Regions from separate parts of the Streptomyces sp. NPDC030222 genome, predicted to be linked through region 2. Evidence: predicted binding sites of a transcription regulator. Region 2 holds the regulator's gene; the other holds the start of a gene.
What was found. The regulator HspR, encoded in region 2, represses chaperone genes until heat shock. The targets are predictions, from matches to a motif close to TTGAGNNNNNNNNNCTCAA.

Region 1 (5,641 bases), on a different contig from region 2:
CTGGCCGTGCTCCGCAAGGAGGGCGCGCAGGCCCTCGTCGACCGGGTGCGCGCCCTGGAGTCGGCGGACGCGGGGCGTACACGCCGACGCCACGGGAAGACGCACGACGACGCGACGGCGGTGTTCGCCGAATTCTGAGCATCCCGGACGGTCAGCCCTCCGACCCCGCGTTGAGCTGGTGCAGCAGCCTGGCCAGCTCCGCGACCTCCGCACGGTCCCAGTCGGCGAGTTTGCGGACGTACCGGGCACGGCGGGCGTCCCGTACCCGGCGGAAGCGGTCGCGTCCCCCGGAGGTGAGGCGCACCAGGAAGGCGCGCCCGTCGGCCGGATCGGGCTCGCGGTCCACGAGACCGAGGTCCTCCATGGCGCGCAACTGGCGGCTCATCGTGGCCTTGCCGACACCGAAGTAGCCTGCCAGGTCGGTGGCGCGCTGCTGACCGGCCTCCTCCAGGCGCACGAGCAGTCCGTACGCGGCGGGTTCGAGCTCCGGGTGGACCTCCCGGGCCAGTTCTCCCGAGGACGCCCGGGCACGGCGGAGGAAGACCGCGAGCTCGCGTTCGAGCGCGAGGAACTCCTGGAACTCCTCACCCGCGCCTCCTGCGCCGCCGGACCCGGTTCCGTGCACGTCAGCTCCCCTCGCATGGTCCGCCCTGCCGGTCCAGTATTTCCCAGCGACGGGCGCCGGACCGCTCCGGAGCACCCCCGTCTATGACGTGTTCACGCCACGACATGCCGACGGTTCGTCAGAAGCCCTCATGCGCAGCGTTCAGGGGCAGGCTATGCCCGTGCAAAGATCCGGAACGGAGCGCCGCCCGCGCACTGCGACGGCCGCGATCCTCCTCAGCCTCGCCACCCTGCCCCTCTGCCTCGCCCTGGCCCCTCCCGGCACCGCCGACGCGGCGGGCGCCGCGAAGGCGCGGCTCGCACGCGGTTCGGCCCGCATGGGCATGGGCGTCCTCGCACACGACGGCTGGCGCGGTATGCCGTCGGCGGGCCGCTCGACCCAGATCGAGGGCGTGGACGTCAGCAGCCACCAGGGCACCGTCGACTGGCCCGCCCTCTGGGCCAGTGGAGTGAAATGGGCCTACGTAAAGTCCACCGAAGGCACCTACTACAAGAACCCCTACTTCACGCAGCAGTACAACGGCTCGCGCAGCGTGGGCATGATCAGGGGCGCGTACCACTTCGCGACCCCCGACACGTCCTCGGGCGCCGCCCAGGCCGACTACTTCATCGCCCGTGGCGGTGGCTGGGTGCGCGACGGCCGGACCCTGCCCGGTGTCCTCGACATCGAGTGGAACCCGTACGGATCGGCCTGCTACGGCAAGTCCCGCGCGTCGATGGTGAGCTGGATCCGTTCCTTCGTCACCCGCTACAAGGCGCGTACCGGGCGCGACCCCGTCATCTACACCGCCACCAGCTGGTGGAAGATGTGCACCGGCAACCACCCGGGCTTCGGCGCGGTGAACCCGCTGTGGATCGCCCGGTACGACACCACCCCGGGCGAACTCCCCGCGGGATGGCTCTACCACACGATGTGGCAGTACACCTCGTCCGGGCCGCTCGTGGGCGACCACGACCGGTTCAACGGCGCCTACGACCGGCTGCGGGCACTGGCGAACGGCTGAGGCGGCCGACAAACCCGTGGTCCCTCTCCCCACGGGAGAGGGAGAGGGACCGAGCGGGGTCAGGCCGCGACCGGGACGTCCGCCGTGGCCGGCGCCAGGGCGAGCTCCAGGACCTGCCGGACGTCGGTGACCGGGTGCACCTCCAGCCCTTCGAGGACCTCCGCCGGGACGTCGTCCAGGTCCGCCTCGTTCCGCTTGGGGATCACCACGGTGGTGATGCCCGCCCGGTGCGCGGCGAGCAGCTTCTGCTTCACCCCGCCGATCGGCAGCACCCGGCCGGTCAGCGACACCTCGCCGGTCATGGCCACGTCCGTACGGACGAGCCGGCCCGAGAGCAGCGACGCCAGCGCGGTCGTCATCGTGACGCCGGCGCTCGGGCCGTCCTTGGGAACGGCGCCGGCCGGGAAGTGGACGTGCACCCCGCGGTCCTTGAGGTCCGCCACCGGCAGCTCCAGCTCCGCACCGTGCGAACGGAGGAAGCTCAGCGCGATCTGCGCCGACTCCTTCATCACGTCGCCCAACTGACCGGTGAGGGTCAGCCCGGCGGCACCCGTCTCCGGATCGGCCAGTGACGCCTCCACGAAGAGGACGTCCCCGCCCGCGCCGGTGACCGCGAGTCCGGTGGCCACGCCGGGCACCGAGGTGCGGCGCTCCGCCGGGTCCTGGGCGGACTCGGGCACGTGGTGCGGCCGTCCGATCAGTCCGCGCAGATCGTCCTCGGTGACCGTGAACGGGAACGCACGTTCCCCGAGCTCGTGCTGGGCCGCGACCTTCCGCAGCAGCCGCGCGACGGCACGCTCCAGGGTCCGCACGCCCGCCTCGCGGGTGTACTCGCCGGCGAGCCTGCGCAGGGCGGACTCGTCGATGGTCACCTCTCCGTCCGCCAGACCGGCCCGCTCCAGCTGGCGCGGGAGCAGGTGGTCGCGGGCGATGACGACCTTCTCGTCCTCGGTGTAGCCGTCGAGCCTGACGAGTTCCATACGGTCGAGCAGCGCCTCCGGAATGGCCTCCAGCACATTGGCGGTGGCCAGGAAGACGACGTCGCTCAGGTCGAGTTCGACCTCCAGGTAGTGGTCGCGGAAGGTGTGGTTCTGCGCCGGGTCGAGGACTTCGAGCAGCGCCGCGGCCGGGTCGCCGCGGAAGTCGGAGCCGACCTTGTCGATCTCGTCGAGCAGGACGACCGGGTTCATCGAACCGGCCTCCTTGATCGCCCGGACGATACGGCCGGGCAGGGCGCCCACGTAGGTCCGCCGGTGACCGCGGACCTCCGCCTCGTCCCGCACACCGCCGAGGGCGACCCGGACGAACTTCCGGCCCATGGCGTGCGCCACGGACTCGCCGAGCGAGGTCTTGCCGACGCCGGGAGGTCCGACGAGCGCGAGCACCGCGCCTCCGCGCCGGCCGCCGACCACGCCGAGGCCCCGGTCCGCGCGGCGCTTGCGCACCGCGAGGTACTCGGTGATCCGCTCCTTGACGTCCTCCAGACCGGCGTGCTCGGCGTCGAGGACCGCCTTGGCCCCCTTGATGTCGTAGGCGTCCTCGGTGCGCTCGTTCCACGGCATCTCCAGGACGGTGTCCAGCCAGGTGCGGATCCAGCCGCTCTCGGGGTTCTGGTCACCGGACCGCTCCAGTTTGGCGACCTCCTTGAGGGCCGCCTCGCGGACCTTCTCGGGCAGGTCGGCCGCCTCCACGCGGGCGCGGTAGTCGTCGGGTTCGTCGTCGTCGGACTCGCCGTTCAGCTCGCGCAGCTCCTTCCGGACGGCTTCGAGCTGCCGCCGCAGCAGGAACTCGCGCTGCTGCCGGTCGACACCCTCCTGGACGTCCTTGGCGATGGACTCGGCCACGTCCTGTTCGGCGAGGTGGTCGCGCAGCCACTGGATGGCGAGCTTCAGCCGCGTGACCGGGTCGGCGGTCTCCAGGAGCTCCACCTTCTGGGCGACGGTGAGGAACGGCGAGTACCCGGAGTTGTCGGCGAGCGCGGAGACGTCGTCGATCTGCTGGACGCGGTCGACGACCTGCCAGGCGCCGCGCTTCTTCAGCCAGCTGGTGGCGAGGGCCTTGTACTCCTTCACCAGCTCGGTGACGGAGCCGGGCAGCGGGTCGGGGACCGTCTCCTCGACCGGGGTGCCCTCCACCCACAGCGCGGCACCGGGTCCGGTGGTGCCGGCGCCGATCCTCACGCGGCCGCGGCCGCGGATCAGGGCGCCGGGGTCGCCGTCGGCGAGCCGTCCGACCTGCTCGACCGTGCCCAGGACGCCGGTCCCGGCGTACGTGCCGTCGATGCGCGGCACCAGGAGCACCTTGGGACGGCCCCCGGAGGCCCGGGCGGCCGCCTGCGCGGCCTCCACCGCGGCGCGCACCTCGGTGTCGGACAGGTCCAGCGGCACCACCATGCCGGGAAGCACGACCTCGTCGTCGAGGGGCAGCACGGGCAGGGTGAGCGGTGTGGACGTCGAAGCCATGATCTCCCCTTCAGCACTCAAGTTGAGCTATGCCGACTCAATGCTCGGGAGCGGCCGGATGTTCCACGGGCGCCGGTTGTTCGCTGTCGGCGATCACCCGGAAGAGGGGCGCGGACCACCAGGCAGGGAACAGGACAGCTCTGACCACCAGGAACGCCACGGACGCGGAGCATGTGCCCCGTGCCGACCGGACGTGTCGGGTGATCGTCGCCGCGTCGCCAGTCGCTGCCGCGCTCGCCGTCGCATCGCGCCCGTTCGTGCGCCATCACACCGCCCCTCGCCGTCGCCGCGCGGGGTGCGTCCCCGTCCACGAACCGGCCGCCCAGCTGACACAGACGGGGCGGGGGCCGACCGGACGCCGACGAGGCGAGGCCGGGGGCGTGCCGCCTACGGCACGACCGTGGGAAGCACCTGAGCTGCGGACGCTCCCGGGGAACGCCGCCACGGGCGCTCCGGGCGACCGGGCAGGCGCCGCAGCAGCGGCCAGCACGCGATACCGACGAGCAGGGCGATCGGATGGCCCCAGTTGCTGATCGGATCCTCGAACACCAGCAGGTCCCGGCCCAGCATCACCGCCACCCACGCGAGCGCGATCCACCGCGCCCGCGGGCTCAGCAGCCCGGCGAGCCCGCCCACGCACGCCAGAAGGCCGAAGCTGATGCCGTAGTCGAGACGGTGCAGGGAGGTCACCGGCAGATGTCCGGCCAGCACCGACAGCCCGACCGGAATCTCCGTGACCAGGGTCGTGGCCATATGGCCGATCACGAACAGTCCCGCGGTGGGCCAGGCGCCCGTACGGCGTTCCAGCGCCGTCAGCACGAAGAGGAACCCGAGGGCGTACGCCGAGGCCAGGCCGCCCGAGATCCACAGGGCGCTGGCGACCAGGACCCGCAGGGGACTGGTCACGAGATGTGCGACGTCCGTGCTGGAGCCGCGCAGCAGGGCCGCGACGGTGTCCGGATCGCCGTACTGGGCGAACAGCGACGTGCCGACGAGAAGCAGCGAGTACCAGAAGGTGAAGGGCGCGCCCGTGGGGCTCGGCAGCAGGCGCAGCGCCTGCCGGGCCCCTGCCCGGGGGCCCGGTCCGCACGTCGCCCGTGCGGCGGGGGTGCCTTGCGACGGCCCTTCGTGCGGCGCCGACGCCCCTTGGTCGGGCACCGGTGGCGTTGCCGTGCGGTCCGGCGATCCGCTCCGGTCCGCTGCCGCGCGAGGCCGTTGCACCGCGTCAGGCTCCTTCCCCGTCCGGCGTGCGCTGCCGCCCGCGTCCGGAATCGTCGAGCCGCCCGTGTACACCCCGGCCGCTTTCCCCATGTCATGGACAACGGCCACCCTCGGGGATCTTCTCCGGCCGCGTCCATGACGTGCGTCACAGAAAGCAACCTCCGGCCCCCGCCGCGCGTCCGCCGGCGTGCCCTCCCGGCCGAGTCCACGCGCGCCGCGCACGACGGGGTCAGCCGCGCGTAACGGGGTCACACGTCAATGCGGCACGTAAACGGCTTGGGCGCGTGCTCGCCCTCCCGCCAGGATGGACGGAAAGCCGTCGCTCACGCC
Region 2 (5,641 bases):
GAGCCTGGGGGGTGTTCAAATGGAGACAAACAGCGACATACCACTGCACCCCCACAGTCGGGCGGAACTGTGCGAGGTCGGATCGCTGCTCTACACGCGAGCCCTGCGTGCCGGCCGGATCGCCCGGAGCGACGCGGACGCGGCACCGTGTCTCGTCGATCTGGCACTGCTGCACCCGGATCCGGACGATCCGGAATGGCTGCGACCGGTTCCGCCCTCCGCGGCCCTCGCGCAGCTGCTCAATCCGCTGGAGAAGGAGATACAGGAGCGCCGCCGGCTCACGCTCAGGCTCACCGAAACATTTGAGCCATTCCTCTCCCTCGGCGCCGAAGCGGGACCCAGCGCACAGGGCATCACCGTCCTCGAAGGCATCAGCCGGATCAACGCGGTGCTCGACATGGCGACCGCCCAGTGCTCCGAGGAACTCCTCACCGTGCAGCCCGGCGGCGTCCGTTCACCGCTCGCGCTCACCCAGGCGCTGCCCCGCGTACGGTCGCTGCTCAGCCGCGGGGTGCGGATGCGGTACCTCTACCAGCACACGGCCCGCTACGGCACCGGACTCTTCGCCTTCCTCGACCAGGTCAGGCCGGGCCGGGTGGAGGTCCGTACGCTCGAGGAACTCATCGAGCGAATGATCATCTTCGACCGTCGGATCGCCATCATCCCGGCCCGCAGCGACCGCCAGGTCGCCCTCGAACTCCACCACCCCGGCCTGGTCGACTATCTCGCCTCCGTCTTCGACCAGTTCTGGCGTTGCGCGACCCCGCTGGAGAAGGAGATCCCCTACGGCAACACCCCGGACGGGATCACCGGCGTCCAGCGCTCCATCGCCCGGCTCCTCGTCGAAGGCCACGTCGACGAGGCCATCGCCCGCCGGCTCGGGATGAGCGTCCGCACCTGCCGGGCCCACATCGCCAAGCTCGGCAGCGCGCTGGGCAGCGGCAGCCGCGCACAACTCGGCTATCTGATCGCCCGGTCGGGGATCCTCGACCAGGACGACTGACCCACCGTGACGAACCCCCACCAAGGAAGGACCATGCACCCCGACCCCCTGGCCGAAACCCCCCTCGTCGTCCTCGACGGACCGGCCGGCACCCTCGACGTGTCCGGCACGTCCCTGCCGCATGTCACCCTCGTCCGCGCCCCCGGCACCGAGCCCGACACCCACACCCCCATCGGCACCCGCGACCCCGCCCGGCTGACCCTCACCGTCGACGGCTCCACGGCGCGCATCACCCCCGCCAAGGGCCGGCTGTCCCGCAGGTCCTACCGCGTCGACGTCGAACTCGCCGGCACCGCCTACCGGCTGGTGCCCTGTTCCCTGGTCGAGAGCCGCCTGCTGCGCGACGGCCGCCGCCTCGCCACCCTCACGTCCGACGGCGACGGCAGGGTCGACGCCGAATGGCAGGACGGAGCGAAGGTCCTCGCCGCCGACGTCGCCATCGGGCACGCCCTCGCGGCCGCGTTCGGCACCGGCGCCCAGCCCCTGTGGCTGACCGCCCTCGACATCGCGGCGGAAGCCATCACCTGAACCCGGCCGGAAGAACCTGCGGGACGAACGCCACCACGGAAGAACCTGCGGGACGAACGCCACCGGGCGAAGCCACCGGACGAACCCGTCGGACGAACTGCCGCACGAACCCTGCCCGACGAGCCCCACCGGAACCCCGTCGGACGAACTGCCACACGAACCCTGCCGGACGAACCCGACAACAGAACGGCAGAACGACCCGGCAGAACGACGGGACGAAGGGACGGCCGGGACCGGGACCGCCTGCCCCTTCTCCCTCGCATCAACACCGGCGCACCGCGGACGTACCTCTCGACCGTCCGACACCACGCGCGGCGCGCCGATCGCCCAGGAGACGGAACTCGTCGCCGACATCCCGGCGCTCTTCGAGAAGATCCGGTGCCACACGACCGACCTCGCGGACCTCCTGGGGGAGCCGGAACCCGCCGGGGACGCGCCCAGCGAGGTCGAGCGGCAGGTCCTGCTGTCCATGTGCCAGGTCGGCGAGGACGAGACCGGCGCCCGTGACCTCGGCATGTCCGTACGCAACTACCGCCGCCACGTCGCCGACCTGCTGCGCCTGCTGGACGCGACCAGCCGCCCCCACGCGGCCCCGCTGGCGCGCGAGCGCGGCTGGATCCGACACGCGGCCGACTCCGACACGCGGCCGGCTCCGGCACGCGGTCCACCGAGCGACGGCCCTGCCGGTCCGCCGGCGGGTCACGTCACCGCTGCGCCCTCCAGGTCGCGGACGACCCGGCGCACCGCCGACCCGACGGGCTCGGCCCGGCCGAGGAGTTCGTCGAGGCGGGAAGCGGCCGCGCGGCGACGGGCGGCCGGTATGAAGCCGAGCTGGCGGCCGGCGTGGGCGATCCCGGTGAACAGCGCGGCACGCTCCGCCGGGCCCTCCGCCGTGGCCAGCACCCTGGCCCGTACGTCCTTGACGGCGGCCGTACCGGACTCGGTGAGCGCCACCCGCGCGTACCGGAAGAGACCGAAGACGCGGGACGTGCTCCGTTCGATCAGCCCGTCCTGCTCCAGCGTCCGCAGCACGTCCTCGATCGACGCTCGGCCGTCCCTGCGGACCCAGTGGGTCCACCGCCGGCCCGGGTCGGTCCCGATCGTGGTCCACAGCCGACGGGACGCCTCGTCCGACGGGGCCTCACCCGTGCTGTGGACCCTGCCGTCCCGGTCCTCCAGCCGGCCCTCGGCGAGCAGTCCGGCGAGCAGCGCGCCGCGCACCGAGGGCGCGAGCGTCTGCCGCACGGGAAGCCGGCTCTTCTCGATGTCGTAGGCGAGCAGGACCATGTCCCCTGCCAAGGTCACGACGGTTGCCACGCATGTTCCCTTCACCGTTCCGGTTTTTCCGGAAGTCTGCCCCGCGAGCATGCCCGGTGCGGCCTCTTCGCCTGGCGGGAGCCCCCTGCGGTTCATCACCATGCGCAGGTGGTGCAGCAGTTGGTGGTCCCGGGGGCCGGGCGCCGCGGCGATCAGGGCGGCGAGGGCGTCCGCGTGGGCGTCCGGCAGCCGGCGCACCTCCGGCACCGGGGTGCCCGCCTCCCGGTGCCGGGCAGACCGGCCGCGGAGGCGCTGCCCGCCGTGGCGGTGAGACCGGCGACGGCGAGCATCGGACAGACCGCGGCAGACGTGAATCCCTTGCGCATGATTTCCCCCCGGCATCTGCGTCCCTGATTTCCTTCTGCGTTTTCCGCTGAGAAAGTCAATGCCGGCGCGGCGGAAGCGGCTGAAGCGAAACCGGTGACGGCTCGATGCACGGGCGAGGCAGCATGCTGACGGCGGGAACGGCGAAGGGCCGGAGAGCCGTTGGCGCTCTCCGGCCCTTCGCCGTTACGGGTGATGCTGTTGGTGCGGTGATGCCCGTGGTGCTTCACATGACCGCGTGCGCGGTGCCGATGGGGCGGGCCGGGGCGCTTACGGGCGGGGGCGCTTACGGGCCTGGGCGCTTACGGGCGGGGGACTTGCCCGGGACGCCGCCGCACGGCGGGACCTGCCCGGGGACGCCGGGGACGGGCCAGGGGTGCCGACGGAGGGGCCCACGACACCGGCAGGCGGGCCAACGACACCGGCAGGCGGGCCCACGACACCGGCAGGCGGGCCCACGACGCCGGTGTGCGAGCCCAGGCGCCGGGGCCGTCAGTCCTGCCGCTTGGGCCGCCAGACGACCAGCGCGCTGGTCTGCTGCATGTCCTGGTACGGCACCAGGTCGCGCCGGTACGAGGCGTGCACCTGTGCCTCGCGCTGCTGCATCGCCGCCGCCGCGCCCTCCACGGCCGCCGACAGTTCGGCGACGCGCTGCTGGAGCGCGGCGACCTGGTTCTCCAGTTCGATGATGCGCTTGATTCCGGCCAGGTTGATGCCCTCGTCCTGGGACAACTGCTGCACCTGGCGGAGCAGTTCGATGTCCCGGGCCGAGTAGCGCCGGCCGCGGCCCGCCGTGCGGTCGGGTGAGACCAGGCCGAGACGGTCGTACTGCCGGAGCGTCTGCGGGTGCAGACCCGACAGCTGGGCGGCCACCGAGATGACGTAGACCGGGGTCTCGTCAGTGAGTTCGTAGGCCCTGCCGTATGCCGGCTGTCGACGGCGGCCGTCCATCTCATGCTCCCTTCGCGGCCTGGAACAGTTCTGCTCTGGGGTCCTCGTCGGCGGTGGCCTTGCGGTAGGCCTCCAGCGCGTCGCGGGCCTCCGTACTCAGGTCCTTGGGCACCTGCACCTCGACGGTGACCAGCAGGTCGCCGCGCGTGCCGTCCTTGCGGACCGCACCCTTCCCACGCGCCCGCATCGTGCGGCCGTTGGGCGTGCCGGCCGGGAGCTTCAGCGTGACCGGCGGCCCGCCGAGGGTCGGCACCTTCACCTCGCCGCCGAGCGCGGCCTCCGTGAAGGAGACCGGCACGGTGACGGTGAGGTTGTCGTCCTTGCGGCCGAACACCGGATGCGAGCCGACGTGCACGACGACGTACAGGTCGCCCGCCGGTCCGCCGCGCTCGCCGGGGGCGCCCTTGCCGCGCAGCCGGATCTTCTGGCCATTGCTCACCCCGGCCGGGATGCGCACCTGCATGGTCCGGGCGGAGCGGGCGCGCCCGCTGCCCTTGCAGACTTCGCAGGGGTCCTGGGCGATGAGCCCGCGGCCCTTGCAGTCCACGCACGGGTCGGTGAGCGAGAATCCGCCACCGCTGCCGCGCGACACCTGGCCGGTGCCGACACAGGTGGGGCAGACCCGGGGAGTGCCGTTCTTGTCGCCGGTGCCCGAGCAGGCCTTGCACGGGGACTGGCTGGACAGCCGGATCGGGACCGTGGCCCCGTCGACCGCCTCGGTGAAGCTGAGCGTCACCTCGGACTCGATGTCCTGCCCGCGCCGCGGCTGGGTGCGCGTACCGGCGGTACCGCGGTTGAACAGCCCGCCGAACACGTCGCCGAGACCGCCGCCGCCGAATCCGCCGCCGCCCCCGCCGCCCTGGGCGCCTCCGAAGAGGTCGCCCAGGTCGAAGTTGAACGATCCGCCTGCCCCGCCGGGGCCGGCCCGGAAGCCGCCGTTGCCGAACAGAGCACGCGCCTCGTCGTACTCCTTGCGCTTCTTGGGGTCGCCGAGGACGTCGTTCGCCTCGGAGATCTCCTTGAAGCGCGCCTCGGCCCCGGCGTCCCCCTTGTTGGCGTCCGGGTGGAACTCGCGGGCGAGCTTCCGGTACGCCTTCTTGATCTCGGCCTCGGTGGCGTCCTTGGGGACACCGAGAACCTTGTAGTAGTCCTTCTCGACGAAGTCCTTCGTGCTCATCCCCGGTGTCCCTCCTCTCGACCCGTCACTGAATCGGCGTCAGCCCTCGTCCGGGCCACCGCTCTCCTCGTCGGCCGGCCGGTCGTCCTTCGGCTGGGCCCCGGGCTGGGGCTCGGCCACCGCGACCCGCGCGGGGCGGATGGTGCGCTCCCCGATGCGGTACCCCGGCTGAAGGATCGCGACGCACGTCGTCTCGGTGACGTCCGGCGCGTACGAGTGCATCAGGGCCTCGTGGATCGTCGGGTCGAAGGGCTCGCCCTCCTTGCCGAACTGCTGGAGGCCCATCTTCGCCGCGACCGTCTCCAGCGACTCGGCGACGGACTTGAACCCGCCGACCAGCT

Region 1: a site for HspR is predicted at 4,113-4,131, ahead of lon (endopeptidase La). Genes of this name have one in related genera too.

The regions. Positions count from the first base shown of each region.
Region 1 covers NZ_JBVICA010000001.1:289,872-295,512, forward strand. The annotation lists gene ACZ4Z5_RS01225 (protein phosphatase 2C domain-containing protein) at 1-138, shown strand, start outside; gene ACZ4Z5_RS01230 (MarR family winged helix-turn-helix transcriptional regulator) at 152-625, opposite strand; gene ACZ4Z5_RS01235 (lysozyme) at 780-1,628, shown strand; gene lon (endopeptidase La) at 1,688-4,090, opposite strand; gene ACZ4Z5_RS01245 (rhomboid-like protein) at 4,478-5,311, opposite strand.
Region 2 covers NZ_JBVICA010000021.1:132,933-138,573, forward strand. The annotation lists gene ACZ4Z5_RS26655 (helix-turn-helix transcriptional regulator) at 20-1,003, shown strand; gene ACZ4Z5_RS26660 (hypothetical protein) at 1,037-1,531, shown strand; partial or broken gene ACZ4Z5_RS26665 (helix-turn-helix domain-containing protein) at 1,801-2,150, shown strand; gene ACZ4Z5_RS26670 (GOLPH3/VPS74 family protein) at 2,231-3,055, opposite strand; gene ACZ4Z5_RS26675 (heat shock protein transcriptional repressor HspR) at 3,665-4,123, opposite strand; gene dnaJ (molecular chaperone DnaJ) at 4,125-5,300, opposite strand; gene grpE (nucleotide exchange factor GrpE) at 5,340-5,641, opposite strand, start outside.